Linked DNA regions of Amycolatopsis sp. NBC_01488. The protein of the gene in region 1 interacts with the protein of each later gene in a pairwise test. Links are inferred from orthologs where the notes say so. Each region holds a gene or a part of one and is shown on either strand. Other genes may lie near its edges.

What was found.
Region 2: the proteins of ndk (region 1) and OG738_RS01875 interact in binary tests that used the Escherichia coli proteins (3 or more experiments, as listed by UniProt). The link is inferred for Amycolatopsis sp. NBC_01488 from one-to-one orthologs.

The regions. Positions count from the first base shown.
Region 1 is NZ_CP109434.1:4,972,193-4,978,266, reverse strand. What follows is about bases 1,741-4,521. They hold ndk (nucleoside-diphosphate kinase), read right to left. Parts: upstream 3,446-4,521; coding sequence 3,035-3,445; downstream 1,741-3,034. Other genes in these bases: OG738_RS23995 (penicillin acylase family protein), read left to right, coding at 3,644-4,521; OG738_RS24005 (maleylpyruvate isomerase family mycothiol-dependent enzyme), read right to left, coding at 2,272-2,982; OG738_RS24010 (phosphodiester glycosidase family protein), read right to left, coding at 1,741-2,166. Also shown: more of OG738_RS24010, read right to left, coding at 1-1,740; more of OG738_RS23995, read left to right, coding at 4,522-5,998. UniProt on the Escherichia coli protein: Major role in the synthesis of nucleoside triphosphates other than ATP. The ATP gamma phosphate is transferred to the NDP beta phosphate via a ping-pong mechanism, using a phosphorylated active-site intermediate.
Region 2 is NZ_CP109434.1:390,127-396,229, reverse strand. Bases 645-3,454 are described here. They hold OG738_RS01875 (uracil-DNA glycosylase), read left to right. Parts: upstream 645-1,615; coding sequence 1,616-2,293; downstream 2,294-3,454. Other genes in these bases: rpmB (50S ribosomal protein L28), read right to left, coding at 3,184-3,375; OG738_RS01870 (alpha/beta fold hydrolase), read left to right, coding at 2,355-3,125; OG738_RS01880 (gamma carbonic anhydrase family protein), read left to right, coding at 1,055-1,585; OG738_RS01885 (glycoside hydrolase family 27 protein), read right to left, coding at 645-920. Outside these bases: more of OG738_RS01885, read right to left, coding at 1-644; OG738_RS01860 (DAK2 domain-containing protein), read left to right, coding at 3,509-5,086; ATP-dependent DNA helicase RecG, read left to right, coding at 5,090-6,103. UniProt on the Escherichia coli protein: Excises uracil residues from the DNA which can arise as a result of misincorporation of dUMP residues by DNA polymerase or due to deamination of cytosine.

The DNA.
Region 1 (6,074 bases):
CGGCACGTTCTCGACGGCGTAGAAACGCGCCAGCCGCTGGCCGTCCGGCAGTCCGGCCGGGACCGCGGCGGTGACGTACCGCCAGCCCGTCCAGTCGACGCTCAGCGAAAGGTCCACAATGGACGCGACGTTCGCCGCGTCGCGCAGCTCCGCCCGCAGCCACGCGCCCTTGCCGTCGCCGTTCACCCACAGCCCGATCTTCTGCGTGCCGGACGGCACGGGCAGTGGCGAGGACGGCGTCACGTACGCGGCGCGCGTCGCGGTCGTGCCGGTGAGCCGGTAGTCCAGGGCGAGACCCTGGCCGCCGTCGCGACCGGGCGCCGCGGACAGCGCGGCGCCGACGACCGCCGGGAACACCGTCGCCGTCCAGCCCGCCGGCCCGTCCAGTGGCGACGCGATCCGCGGCACGGTCCCCACTGACGCGGCCAGGTGCGTGGTGAGGCCCGCCGCCGCCGCGGTGATCGCCGAAGCGCCGGACGCGGTCAGCGCGGTCACCTGGTACCCGTCGCCCGACGGCTCGATCCGCACCACGGAGTGGTCGTAGTCGAGCTTGACGTCGTCGGGCTCCAGCCAGGTGCCGTAGCCGTCCGCGTCGTAGCCGTAGACCTTGAACGTGCTCTTGGCGCCGGCACCGGACAACGCGACCTGCTCGGTGCTCGTGCCGAGCCGGACCGGCTTGCCCAGCACCGAAAGCGTGGTCTTGCCGGACGCGCGGCCGGAGCGCGCGACGACGTCGACGCCGCCCGCGCCGTGTCCGGTCACCACCCCGCGCGTCACCGTGGCCCGCCGCGGGTCCGAGGTGCGCCAGTGCGGGTCGGCGGCGACCGCGGCGCCGGTCTCGTCGTGGCCGTCGGCGACCAGGTGCCGGGTGAGGCCGGTCAGCACGCGGTTCGCGTCCGTGGTCGCGACGGCGGGCGCCGGCGCGAACGCCGTGAGCTTGCCGCTGCCCGGCGCGGTCGCGAAGCCGATTCCGTTGGGCACCAGGCGTTCCCCGCCGTCGGACGGCGCGTTGCGGACGCTCGGCGCGGCTTCGCCTTCGTTGCGCGCGAGGAGCGTCGACGAACCGCCGCCGTCGAGGTTGAGCGCGTCGTCGGCGCCGAGGCTCTTCATGTGCCGCGCCAGTTCCAGCTCGGTCATCCCGCGGCTGTCGGCCTGCCGGCCGTCCACTGTGGCCAGCCACATCCGCGTGCCGTCGGCGGAGAAGCCGACCGCGGTGCGCGGTGCCATGGCGACGTCGTCGACCGCTTGCACGACGCCGTCGTGGAGCAGGACTTCGTTGCCGCCCACGGCGACCGCGATCTTGCCGGCGTCCGACCGCGGCGCGTATGTGACGCCCACCGGGTCGCCCGGCTTCAGCGACGCGAGCGCGTCCGCCCCGGCTTCGCGGGCCAGCAGCAGCGTCGTCCCCGCCGCGATGGGGCCGTCCGCGGGCGCGTTGCGGACCTGCGTGACGACGCCGTCGCGCAGCTCCACCTCGACGACCCGCTGGGCGCCGGCGACCGAGGTCTTGCGGGCGGAAGCGCCCCACAACGGCGTGTAGACGCCGATCGCGTCCTCGTCGAGGACCGGGCTGTTGAAGTTCGTGGCCCGCACCGTGCCGCGGGGCAGCGTCACGCTCGCTTCGAGGAAGATCGAAGCCAGCCGGGCCTTGCCCTCGTCGGTGATCGCGGCCGTGTAGTTGTGGCCGGCCGCGGGCGCGGTCTGCAGCTGCCCGTGGTCGATGCCGACGCCGATCGGCGCGCCGGTCGCGGAGATGTCGAAGAAGTCGCCGTTGACACCAGCGACCGCGCCGGTGCGCGCGACCTGCTGCGAAAGCGGCGTGCGCGCGGACACCGTGCCGGGGCTCAGGTACGTCGGCTTCAGGACCTTGCTGCCCAGGTCGACGGCGAGCGTGTCGCCGCGGATCCACCCGGCCGGGTCGAACCGGTCGAACTGGGTGAGGTCCAGGCCGGGCGCGACCTCCGTGGTCGCGCTCCCGGTGACGAGGCCGTCGTCGGGGTTCGCGGCGGCGAAGGCCGCCGGGCCTTCGTGAGCCGACGACGCGGCGGGCGCGGCCTCGACCGGCGGCGTGCCGAGCGGCGCGCGGAGCGGATCGGCGTGGGCGGGAACGACGAACGCCGTCGCGAACAAGGCGACGAGCGGCAGCGCGATGGGTGACTTCTTCACCAGGTACCCCAGTATCGAGTGAGAGTGAGCCGAACCAGCACAGCGCAGTGGCACGGCCGGGGGAAGACTTCCCGGTGAACGCCGCCTGAATGGTCTAGAACACCATCAAGGGGTCAGGGGTGCTTCGAGCAGCGCGGCCGCGGCGGCGCCCTCGACGCGGGGGTCCGGACCGGTGCGCTTCCACAGCCGCAGCAGGAGATCGCGGGCCGGGGCTTCGACGGTCGCGCCGTCGGCGGCGGGGCCCAGCGCGGGCGGCTCGCCGGGGTGGACGGTCCAGACGTCGCCGGTGTCGGTGGCCCGCAGGGAAACCGGGCCGGGCAGCCGGGGCACGGCGTGCCAGCGGGTCACGCGCGGCAGGAGAGTGGACAGGACCTCGTCGACGCCGTCCGCGGCCACGGCCGGGTCGAGCACGTGAGCGCTGCCCGAGTCGGCGAGGTGGACGGCGGTTTCGTGGACCTGGCGGCGGTACCAGAACGCCTTGGTCTTCTCGGTGCCGCCGAAGTGCCAGCAGCGGTCGCCGGGGTTCGCGGCGTCCAGGGCGGCCAAGAGCCCGTGCGCGCTTTCGGCGTACCAGGACGCCAGGTCGGCACCAGGGCCGTCCTCGAAGCTCTGCCGCTGCGCTTCGCCGGTGATGACGACGGAGGTGGCCCAGCGGTGGACGTTCCCGAGGTGCGTGCCGAGATCGGCCAGCGTCCACCCGGCGCAGTCGGGCACCGGAGCGGCCGGGTCGGCGCTGCGCAGGACCTCGGCGAACGCGCCGGTCAGCTCCCGCAGCACGGGGAGGTAGTCGCGGGCCGGGAACGGCATCGTCGTCATGGTTGCTCCGGGTGCAGGCCGGGGCCACGCGCGGGCGTGGCCCCGGTGCCGGTCACAGGTCGGGGAACCAGAGCTTCAGCTCGCGCTCGGCCGACTCCGGCGAGTCCGAGCCGTGGACCAGGTTGTACTGGGTCTCCAGCGCGAAGTCGCCGCGGATGGTGCCCGGGGTGGCCTTCTCGACCGGGTCGGTGCCGCCGGCCAGCTGGCGGAACGCCGCGATGGCGCGCGGGCCTTCGACGGCGAGCGCGACCAGCGGGCCCGAGGTGATGAACTCCAGCAGGTCGCCGAAGAACGCACGCTCCTTGTGCTCGGCGTAGTGCTCCTCGGCCAGTGCCTGCGGAACGGTCCGCAGTTCGAGGGCGGCGAGCTTCAGGCCCTTGCGCTCGATCCGAGAGACGACCTCGCCGACGAGGCCGCGCGCGACGCCATCAGGCTTGACGAGGACCAGCGTGCGTTCAGTCACGACGGTGTTTCTCCTTGGTACGGGTGCGGGTCGGTGCGCGTGAGCGTAGCCGACCCTGCCCAGCGGCCCTCCGGGTGCGGCTTCTTCGGCCACCGCGACGCCCCGGTGGCCGGCGGCGCGTGCCGGAATTCCCGGGTTTTCCCCCATGTCCGCACATCGTCGCCATCGGTAGCGTGGCGATCACGACAAGGGGGTCAGATGAGACCATTCGGGAAAAGCCTGGCGGTTCTGACAGCGGCACTCACCATCACCACACTGGGGACCGGCATCGCGCAAGCGGGCGAAGACGGCGGGAAGGCCGTCCTGCGCTACACCGAGCACGGCATCCCGCACATCGTCGCGAAGGACTTCGCCGGGCTCGGCTACGGGTACGGCTTCGCGGCGGCGACCGACAACGTCTGCGAGCTCGCGAACATCTACCTCACGGTGAGCGCGCAGCGGTCGAAGTACCTCGGCCCGGACGGCGGCGGCTACCCGTCGCTGTCCGAAGCCGGCAGCAACCTGCACAGCGACCTGTTCTTCCAGCGAATCAACGACTCGGGCGTCGTCGACAAGCTGGTCGCGCAGCCCGCGCCGCAAGGGCCGCGGCCCGAAGTCCGCCAGCTCGTTTCGGGCTACGTCAAGGGGTTCAACGCCTATCTCGCCCGCACCGGCCGGTCCGGGATCTCCGACCCGGCCTGCCGCGGCGCCGCGTGGGTCCGGCCGATCACCGAGCAGGACTTCTACCGGCACTTCTACGCCATCGCGATCACCGCCGGCCAGGGCGTGGTGACCGAAAGCCTGTTCACCGCGCCGCCGGCCGGCGCAACACCGGCGCCGGGCACGGCCGGGCAGCTCTCGGACAAGGTCCGGGCGGCGCTCGGCGGGAGCGGGCTGGGCAGCAACGGCATCGCGATCGGCGCGGACTCGACCGCGGCGGGCCAGGGCAGCGTCCTGCTCGGCAACCCGCACTACCCGTGGCAGGGCGGACGGCGGTTCTGGCAGAGCCAGCTCACCATCCCCGGCCGGTTCGACGTCGCCGGCGGGAGCCTGCTCGGGATGCCGTTCGTCCAGATCGGGCACACCGCCGACGCGGCCTGGACGCACACGGTGTCCACGCCCGTCACGTTCGGCTTCTTCGAGGTGCCCCTGAAGGCGGGCGACCCGACGACGTACCTCGTCGACGGCAAGCCGGAGAAGATGACGTCCCGGGACGTCACCGTCCAGGTGCGCCAGGCCGAGGGCTCGCTGAAGCCGGCCCACCAGACGTTCTGGTCGACGCGGTACGGCTCGGTGATCGGCGACTTCCAGGGCATTCCGCTGCCGTGGACGACGAAGTCGGCGTACGCGGTGCGCGACGCCAACGCGACGAACCTGCGCGGCCTGAACACGTGGTTCGAGCTGGACCAGGCGCACAGCACGGGTGACGTCGTCCGCGCGCTGAGCGACACCCAGGGCGTACCGTGGGTCAACACCATCGCCACCGACCGCGCGGGCAACGCGCTCTACGCGGACATCCAGGTCGTCCCGCACGTCACCGACGAGCTGGCGAAGACGTGCAGCACTCCCTTGGGGCAGGCGACGTTCGAGCAGGTCGGACTGGCCATTTTGGACGGTTCGAAGTCGTCGTGCCAGTGGGGTGCCGACCCCGGCGCGCTCGAACCGGGCATCTTCGCGCCGTCGCGGCTGCCGCAGCAGCAACGCCGGGACTACGAGCTGAACACGAACGACAGCGCCTGGCTGGCCAACGCGAAAGCACCGATCACCGGCTACCCGCACATCGTCGGCGACCTCGGCACCGAGCGTTCGCCGCGCACGCGGGAAGCCTTGCTCACCGCCGAAAAGGGCGAGTTCACGACGGACTCGATGAAGAAGATGCTCTTCGCCGACCACAGCCTGTTCGCCGACCTCACGGCGGCGGACCTGGCGAAGCTGTGCGCGTCGTTCCCGGGCGGGCAGGCGCCGTCGTCGTCCGGCCCGGTCCCGGTCGGCGACGCGTGCACCACGCTGGCGAGCTGGGATCACACGTACACGCTCGACACCCGCGGCTCGCTGCTGTTCGAGCGGTTCGCGAGCCGGCTCGGCGGGGTGGCCCGGTTCACCGTGCCGTTCGACCCGAAGGCGCCGCTGACCACGCCGAACACGCTCAACGTGGCGAATCCGGACGTGCGGACGGCGTTCGGGGACGCGCTGGCGGACCTGCGCGCGGCGGGCCTCCCGGCGGACGCGCGGCTGCGTGACGGCCAGGCGGTCACCCGCACCGGCGACCGGATCCCGATCCACGGCAGCCAGGGCTTCCTGGGCGTGCTCAACGTCATGACGCCGCAGTGGGATCCGGCGCGCGGGAACATCGAGGTCGTGCACGGGTCCAGCTACATCCAGGTGGTCGGCTTCCGCGGGCGCGCGTGCCCGGACTCCTCGACGTTGCTGACGTACTCGCAGTCGGCGAACCCGAACTCGCCGTACTTCAGCGACCAGACGAAGCTCTACAGCCGGAGCGAGTGGGTGCAGGAACGCTTCTGCGAAGCCGACATCCTGCGCTCCCCCGCGCTACGGGTCGTTGTGCTCCGCTAGCACTAGTGCCGGGCAAGCGCGTTCTCGTGGTGGGCCGAGGCCCGGTGACCCGGGTCCTGGCGCCCTCACCACCCGG
Region 2 (6,103 bases), 4.6 Mb from region 1 along the record:
GTGTCACTCAGCTTCGCCGGGTCGGTACCGGCGAACAGCGGCGCGTTCAGCACCGCCCAGACGCTGAAGTGCGCGCGGGCTTCGTCCGCGGTGAGCGTGCCGTTGCCCACCTGCAGCATGTCCGGGTCGTTCCAGCCGCCCGGGCCGCCGCTGTGGGTCGCGACCGTGGCCTGCTGGTCGATCGTCGCGAGCACGGAGTCCCAGGTCGCGGTCAGGTCGTACGTCGTCCGCCACAGGTTCGCCACCGGCCGCGCCCAGGTCCACGGGCTGGAGACGCCGTATTCGGAAATCGCGTAGACGATCGGGCGGGGCAGCGCGACGAGCTCGTCGCGCATCTTCTCGAACGCCGCCTTCCGGTCGAGGCCGTCGACGGTGTCGGCGTTGCACCAGTCGTACTTGAGGTAGTCGACGCCCCAGCGGTCGAACGTCTCGGCGTCCTGGCGCTCGTGACCGAGCGAGCCGATGCCGGACGCCGGGTACGCGTCGTTCGCCATCGCGCAGGTCCGGCTACCGGGCACGGCGTAGATGCCGAACAGCAGGCCGCGGGAGTGGACGTAGTCGGCGAGGTCGGCGATGCCGTGCGGGAACCGCTTCGGGTCCGCCTGGAGGGAGCCGTCGGCGGCCCGCGCGGGCGCCTGCCAGCAGTCGTCGACGACGACGTACCGGTAACCCGCGTCCCGCAGGCCGGTGTCCGCGAGCGCGTCGGCCGCCTTCTTGACGACATCCTCGGTGAGGTCGTAGCAGCGGACCTGGTTCCAGCTGTTCCAGCCCATCGGCGGGGTCTCCGCCAGGCCGTTCGCCAGCGCGGGCGACGCCGTCGGCAGGCTGAGCAGCCAGGTCAGCACGACGAGCAGGAGCACGAGGGCCGTGCTCCCGGTACTGGCTTTCCTGTCCGCGGCGATGCCGTGATCCAATCGCACGGGAAGTGAAACTGCAGTTACCGATCCGACCGGAAGCAGGCCGGCCCCCGAGCAGCACGTAACCGTTGCTACGAAAGCCATCGGCCGTGACTGTAGGCGGATCGGTAACGAACGACACAGTACCCGGAGGCGGCATGCCGATCTACGCACTCGGATCCCTCGAGCCGACGATCCACCCCGACGCCTACGTCCACCCGGACGCGACGGTGATCGGCGATGTCCGGATCGGCGCGTTCGCGTCGGTCTGGCCGCAGACGGTGCTGCGCGGCGACCACGGCTACATCGAGATCGGCGAGCGGTCCAACGTCCAGGACGGCTGCGTCCTGCACTGCACCGAGCGGCACCCGACGATCCTCGGGCCGTCGTCGGCGATCGGGCACGCGGTGCACGTCGAGGGCGCGACGATCGGCACGGGCTGCCTGATCGCGTCCGGCTCGGTGGTGCTGAACGGCTCGGTGATCGAGGACGGCGGCATGGTCGGCGCGGGCGCGGTGCTCTCGTACGGCTCGTACGTCAAGACCGGCGAGATCGCGCTGGGCGTGCCGGCGAAGGTGCGGGAGAACAAGTCGTTCAGCGCGGAGAACATCGCGCTGGTGGTGGATTCCTACGTCGGACGCGGGCAGCGGTTCCGCACCGAGCTGAGGCGGCTCGACCCGCGTGGGTGACGTCGGCCACGCCCGGTAGGCTTGCGCGCCGTGACCGCACGACCGCTGCAGGACATCGTCGAGGCAGGCTGGGCGCAAGCCCTCGAACCGGTGGCGCCGCAGGTCGCCGCGATGGGGGAGTTCCTCCGCGCGGAGATCGCCGCGGGCCGCACCTACCTGCCGGCGGGTGAGCACGTGCTGCGGGCGTTCAAGCAGCCGTTCCACGACGTGCGCGTGCTGATCGTCGGGCAGGACCCGTACCCGACGCCCGGGCACGCGGTGGGCCTGAGCTTCTCGGTGGCGCCGGACGTCCGGCCGATCCCGAAGAGCCTGGTCAACATCTACAAGGAGTACGCCGACGACCTCGGCCACCCGCTGCCGTCCAACGGCGACCTGACGCCGTGGGCCGACCAGGGCGTGCTGCTGCTCAACAGGGCGCTGACGGTGCAGCCCGGCAAGTCGAACTCGCACCAGGGCAAGGGCTGGGAAGAGGTCACCGAGCAGGCGATCAAGGCCCTCGCGGCGCGCTCGGAGCCGATGGTGGCGATCCTGTGGGGCCGCAACGCGCGGAACCTGCGCCCGATGCTGGGCGAGGTCCCGTGCATCGAGTCGGCGCACCCCAGCCCGCTGTCGGCGCACAACGGCTTCTTCGGGTCGCGGCCGTTCAGCCGGGCCAACCAGCTCCTGGAGCAGCAGGGCGCGGCGCCGGTCGACTGGAAACTCCCGTAGGTTCGGTGTCCGGAACCGCGGGCCGGCTCCGACCAGGGGGAAACGGACCTTGGAGGACACCATGAACGTCACATCGGCCGACGGCACGTCGATCTTCTTCGAGCAGCGCGGATCCGGTGCGCCGGTGATCCTGGTCGGCGGCGCGTTCAACGACCGGACGACCGTCGCGGGCCTGGCCGACGTCCTGGCGACGGACTTCACGGCGATCGCCTACGACCGCCGTGGGCGGGGTGACAGCGGGGACACCCCGGCGTACGCGATGGAGCGGGAGATCGAGGACATCGCGGCGCTGATCGCCCACGCGGGCGGGACGGCGTCGGTGTTCGGCCACTCGTCGGGCGCGGTTTTGGCCTTGGAAGCGGCCGCCGCCGGGCTGCCGATCGACAAGCTGGTGGCGTACGAGCCGCCGTACGCGACTCCCGAGCACCCGCGGGACGACGTTCTTCCCCAGGTCCAGGCGCAGATCGCGGCGGGTGACCGCGACGGCGCGGTGAAGACGTTCCTGACGGTCGCGGGGACACCGACGGAGATGGTCGAGGGCATGAAGCAGGCCCCGGTGTGGGGCTGGTTCACGGCGCTGGCGCACACGCTGCCGTACGACCTGGAGATCTGCGGCCCGGGCTGCCGCATCCGGGTGGACCACCTGGCGAAGATCTCGGTGCCGACGCTGGTGATCGACGGCGGGAACAGCCCGGCGTCGTTCGCGGAAGCGGCCGAGGCGGTCGTGGCGGTGATCCCGGGCGCTCGGCGGGAGACCCTGGCGGGGCAGGACCACGGGGTGCTGCAGTACCCAGAGACGCTGAAGGACCTGCTGACCGGCTTCCTGAAGTAGCTGCAAAAAAATGGCGGGTGCTCCGAGGAGCACCCGCCATTTTCGAACTCTTCTCGCCTCAGCCGCGAACGACCTTGCCCGCCTTGATGCACGAGGTGCACACGTTCAGGCGCTTGCGCTGGGACACACCCACCTTGGCGTGGACGGTCTGGATGTTCGGGTTCCACCGGCGGTTGGTACGGCGGTGGGAGTGCGAGACCGACTTGCCGAAGCCGGGTCCCTTGCCACAGACGTCGCACACGGCAGCCACGTCGAACTCCTTTGGATCTGGGTCATAGAGATGAGCCCAGATGCACTGGGCAACTCGACCATAGTAACTAGTGCGTTCCCAGCCCCGAGCACCGGGTCGATACGCTGCCCGGGACCGGGTAGGAGGTTACGGGGTGCGGGTGCTGGACACGGCGGCGGTGTCGGCCTGGGCGACGGGCTGTGTGCACAGTCTCGCGAGCCTGCGCCCGGCCATCGACGAGATCAACGTCTACCCCGTCGCGGACTCCGACACCGGCTCCAACATGCTCTTCACGATGGCCGGCGCGGCCCGGGAGCTCGAGGAAGCGGAGCCGGAAAACGCCGCCGACGCGCTGAAGATCCTCGCGCGCGGTGCCGTGGCTTCGGCCAAGGGCAACTCCGGCGTGATCCTCTCCCAGGTCGTGCGCGGGCTGGCCGACAGCGCCCGGGGACGACTCGACGGCGAGTGGCTCGCCAAGGCGCTCGGCCACGCCGACGAGGTCGCGACCGGTGCCGTGAGCCGCCCGGTCGCCGGGACCATCCTGACCGTGCTGCACGCCGTCGCGCTCGCCGTGCGCGGTGACACGCACCCGCTCGGTGAAGTCGCGGAAAAAGCCGCGAAGGAAGCCGCGCACGCCCTCGAGAAGACACCGCTGCAGCTGCCCGCGCTGGCCAAGGCGGGCGTCGTCGACGCGGGTGCCCGCGGGCTCGTCGCCGTGCTCGACGCCCTGGTCGGCGTGCTCACCGGCGCCCCGCTCCAGCAGGAGCACCCCCTCGAAGTCCACGCGGTGCCGCTGGCCGAGGCCTTCGCCTGGGAGGTCATGTACCTCCTCGACGGCGTGGACGAGCACAGCCTGCCGACCCTGCGCAAGGAGCTGAGCGGCCTCGGCGACAGCGTCACCGTGGCCGGCGACGGCTCGGGCAGCCACGCCGTGCACGTCCACTGCGCCGACATCGGCGCCGCCATCGAAGCCGGGCTCGCGCTGGGGCGCCCGCGCCGGATCCGGGTCGAGCCGCTGCTCACGCCGACGCCGATCGAGCCGGGCGGCGGGCTCGACCGCACGGTCGTCGCCGTCGTGCACGGCGGCGAGCTGGCCGAGGTGCTGCGTGCCGAAAGCATCCCGGTGCTCGCCGTGCCCGAAGGCGAAACCCCCAGCGTCGAGGACGTCATCAGCCTGCTCAACGAAGCCGCCGGGCGGCACGTCACGGTCCTTCCGGGCAGCGTCGCGCTCACCGCGGCGGTCGACACTGCGGCCGGGCACGCGATGGCCGCCGGCCGCGACGTCGTGGTCATCCCGTGCGTCTCGCCGGTGCAGGTGCTGGCCGCGCTCGCGGTGCACGACGCCGGGCGCCGCACCAACGACGACGTCGTCGCGATGGCCGAAGCGGCCGCCGCGACCAGGCGTGGCGAACTGCGGATCGCGCGCGAGGAGTCGCTAACCTGGGTGGGCCGGGCCCAGTCCGGTGACGTGGTCGGCTTGATCGACGACGAGGTGGTGCTGATCGAGCCGGCACCGGCGTCGGAGACCAACCTGGTCGCGGCCGCGATGAACGTGCTGAACCGCATGCTCGCACTCGGCGGCGAGCTGGTGACGGTGCTGAGCGGGGCCGCCGCCCCACCCGGGGTCGCCGAGGAGCTCGCGGAGCAGCTGCGGCTGGAGCACCCCGAGGTGGAGCTGGCCGGTTACGCCAGTGGCCAGGCGGAAGCCGTGCTGCTGATGGGAGTCGAATAGCCGATGGCCGGACTGCGCGACAAGCTGCCGCTGCTGCTGGGCGCCAAGACGGCGAAGGCGCTCGCCACGGCGTTGGACATCGAGACGGTCAGCGACCTGCTGCGCCACTACCCGCGCCGCTACGCCGAGCGTGGCGAGCTCACCGACATCGCCGGCCTCGAGCTGGGCGAGCACGCCACCGTGCTGGCGCGCGTGGAAAAGGTGAGCAAGCGGCGGATGAAGTCCCGCAACGGGACCATCCTCGACATGGTGATCACCGACGGCAAGCGCCGGCTCACCTGCGCCTTCTTCAACCAGGCCTGGCGCGAGAAGGACCTCGTCCCCGGCAAGACCGGCCTGTTCGCCGGCAAGGTGTCCGCCTTCCGCGACACCCTGCAGCTGACCAACCCCGAGTACGAGCTGTTCGAGGCCGACCGCGCCGACGAGGCGATGGACGACTTCCTCGCCGCGATCATCCCGGTCTACCCGGCGGCGCAGGGCATGCCGACGTGGTCGATCGCGAAGTGCGTGCGCCAGGTGCTCGACGTCCTCGAGGTCGACGAGGACCCGATGCCGGCGGAGCTGCGGCGGCTGCACCGCCTGTCCGACCTCGACACCGCGCTGCACGGCATCCACCGCCCGGACAACTGGGCGCACCTGGAGGCGTCGAAGAAGCGGCTCAAGTGGGACGAGGCCATGGCCGTCCAGCTGATCTTCGCGCAGCGGCGGCACTCGGCCATCTCGCGGCCGGCGAAGGCGAACCCGCACGTCAGCGGCGGCCTGATGGACGCCTTCGACAAGCGGCTGCCCTTCGACCTGACCGCGGGCCAGCGGGAGATCGGCGCCGAGATCGCCGCCGACCTCGCCTCCGAGCACCCGATGAACCGGCTGCTGCAGGGCGAGGTCGGCTCGGGCAAGACGATCGTCGCGCTGCGGGCGATGCTGCAGGTCGTCGACAACGGACGGCAGACGGCGATGCTGGCGCCGACCGAGGTCCTCGCCGCCCAGCACGCGCGGTCGCTGCGGGAGATGCTCGGC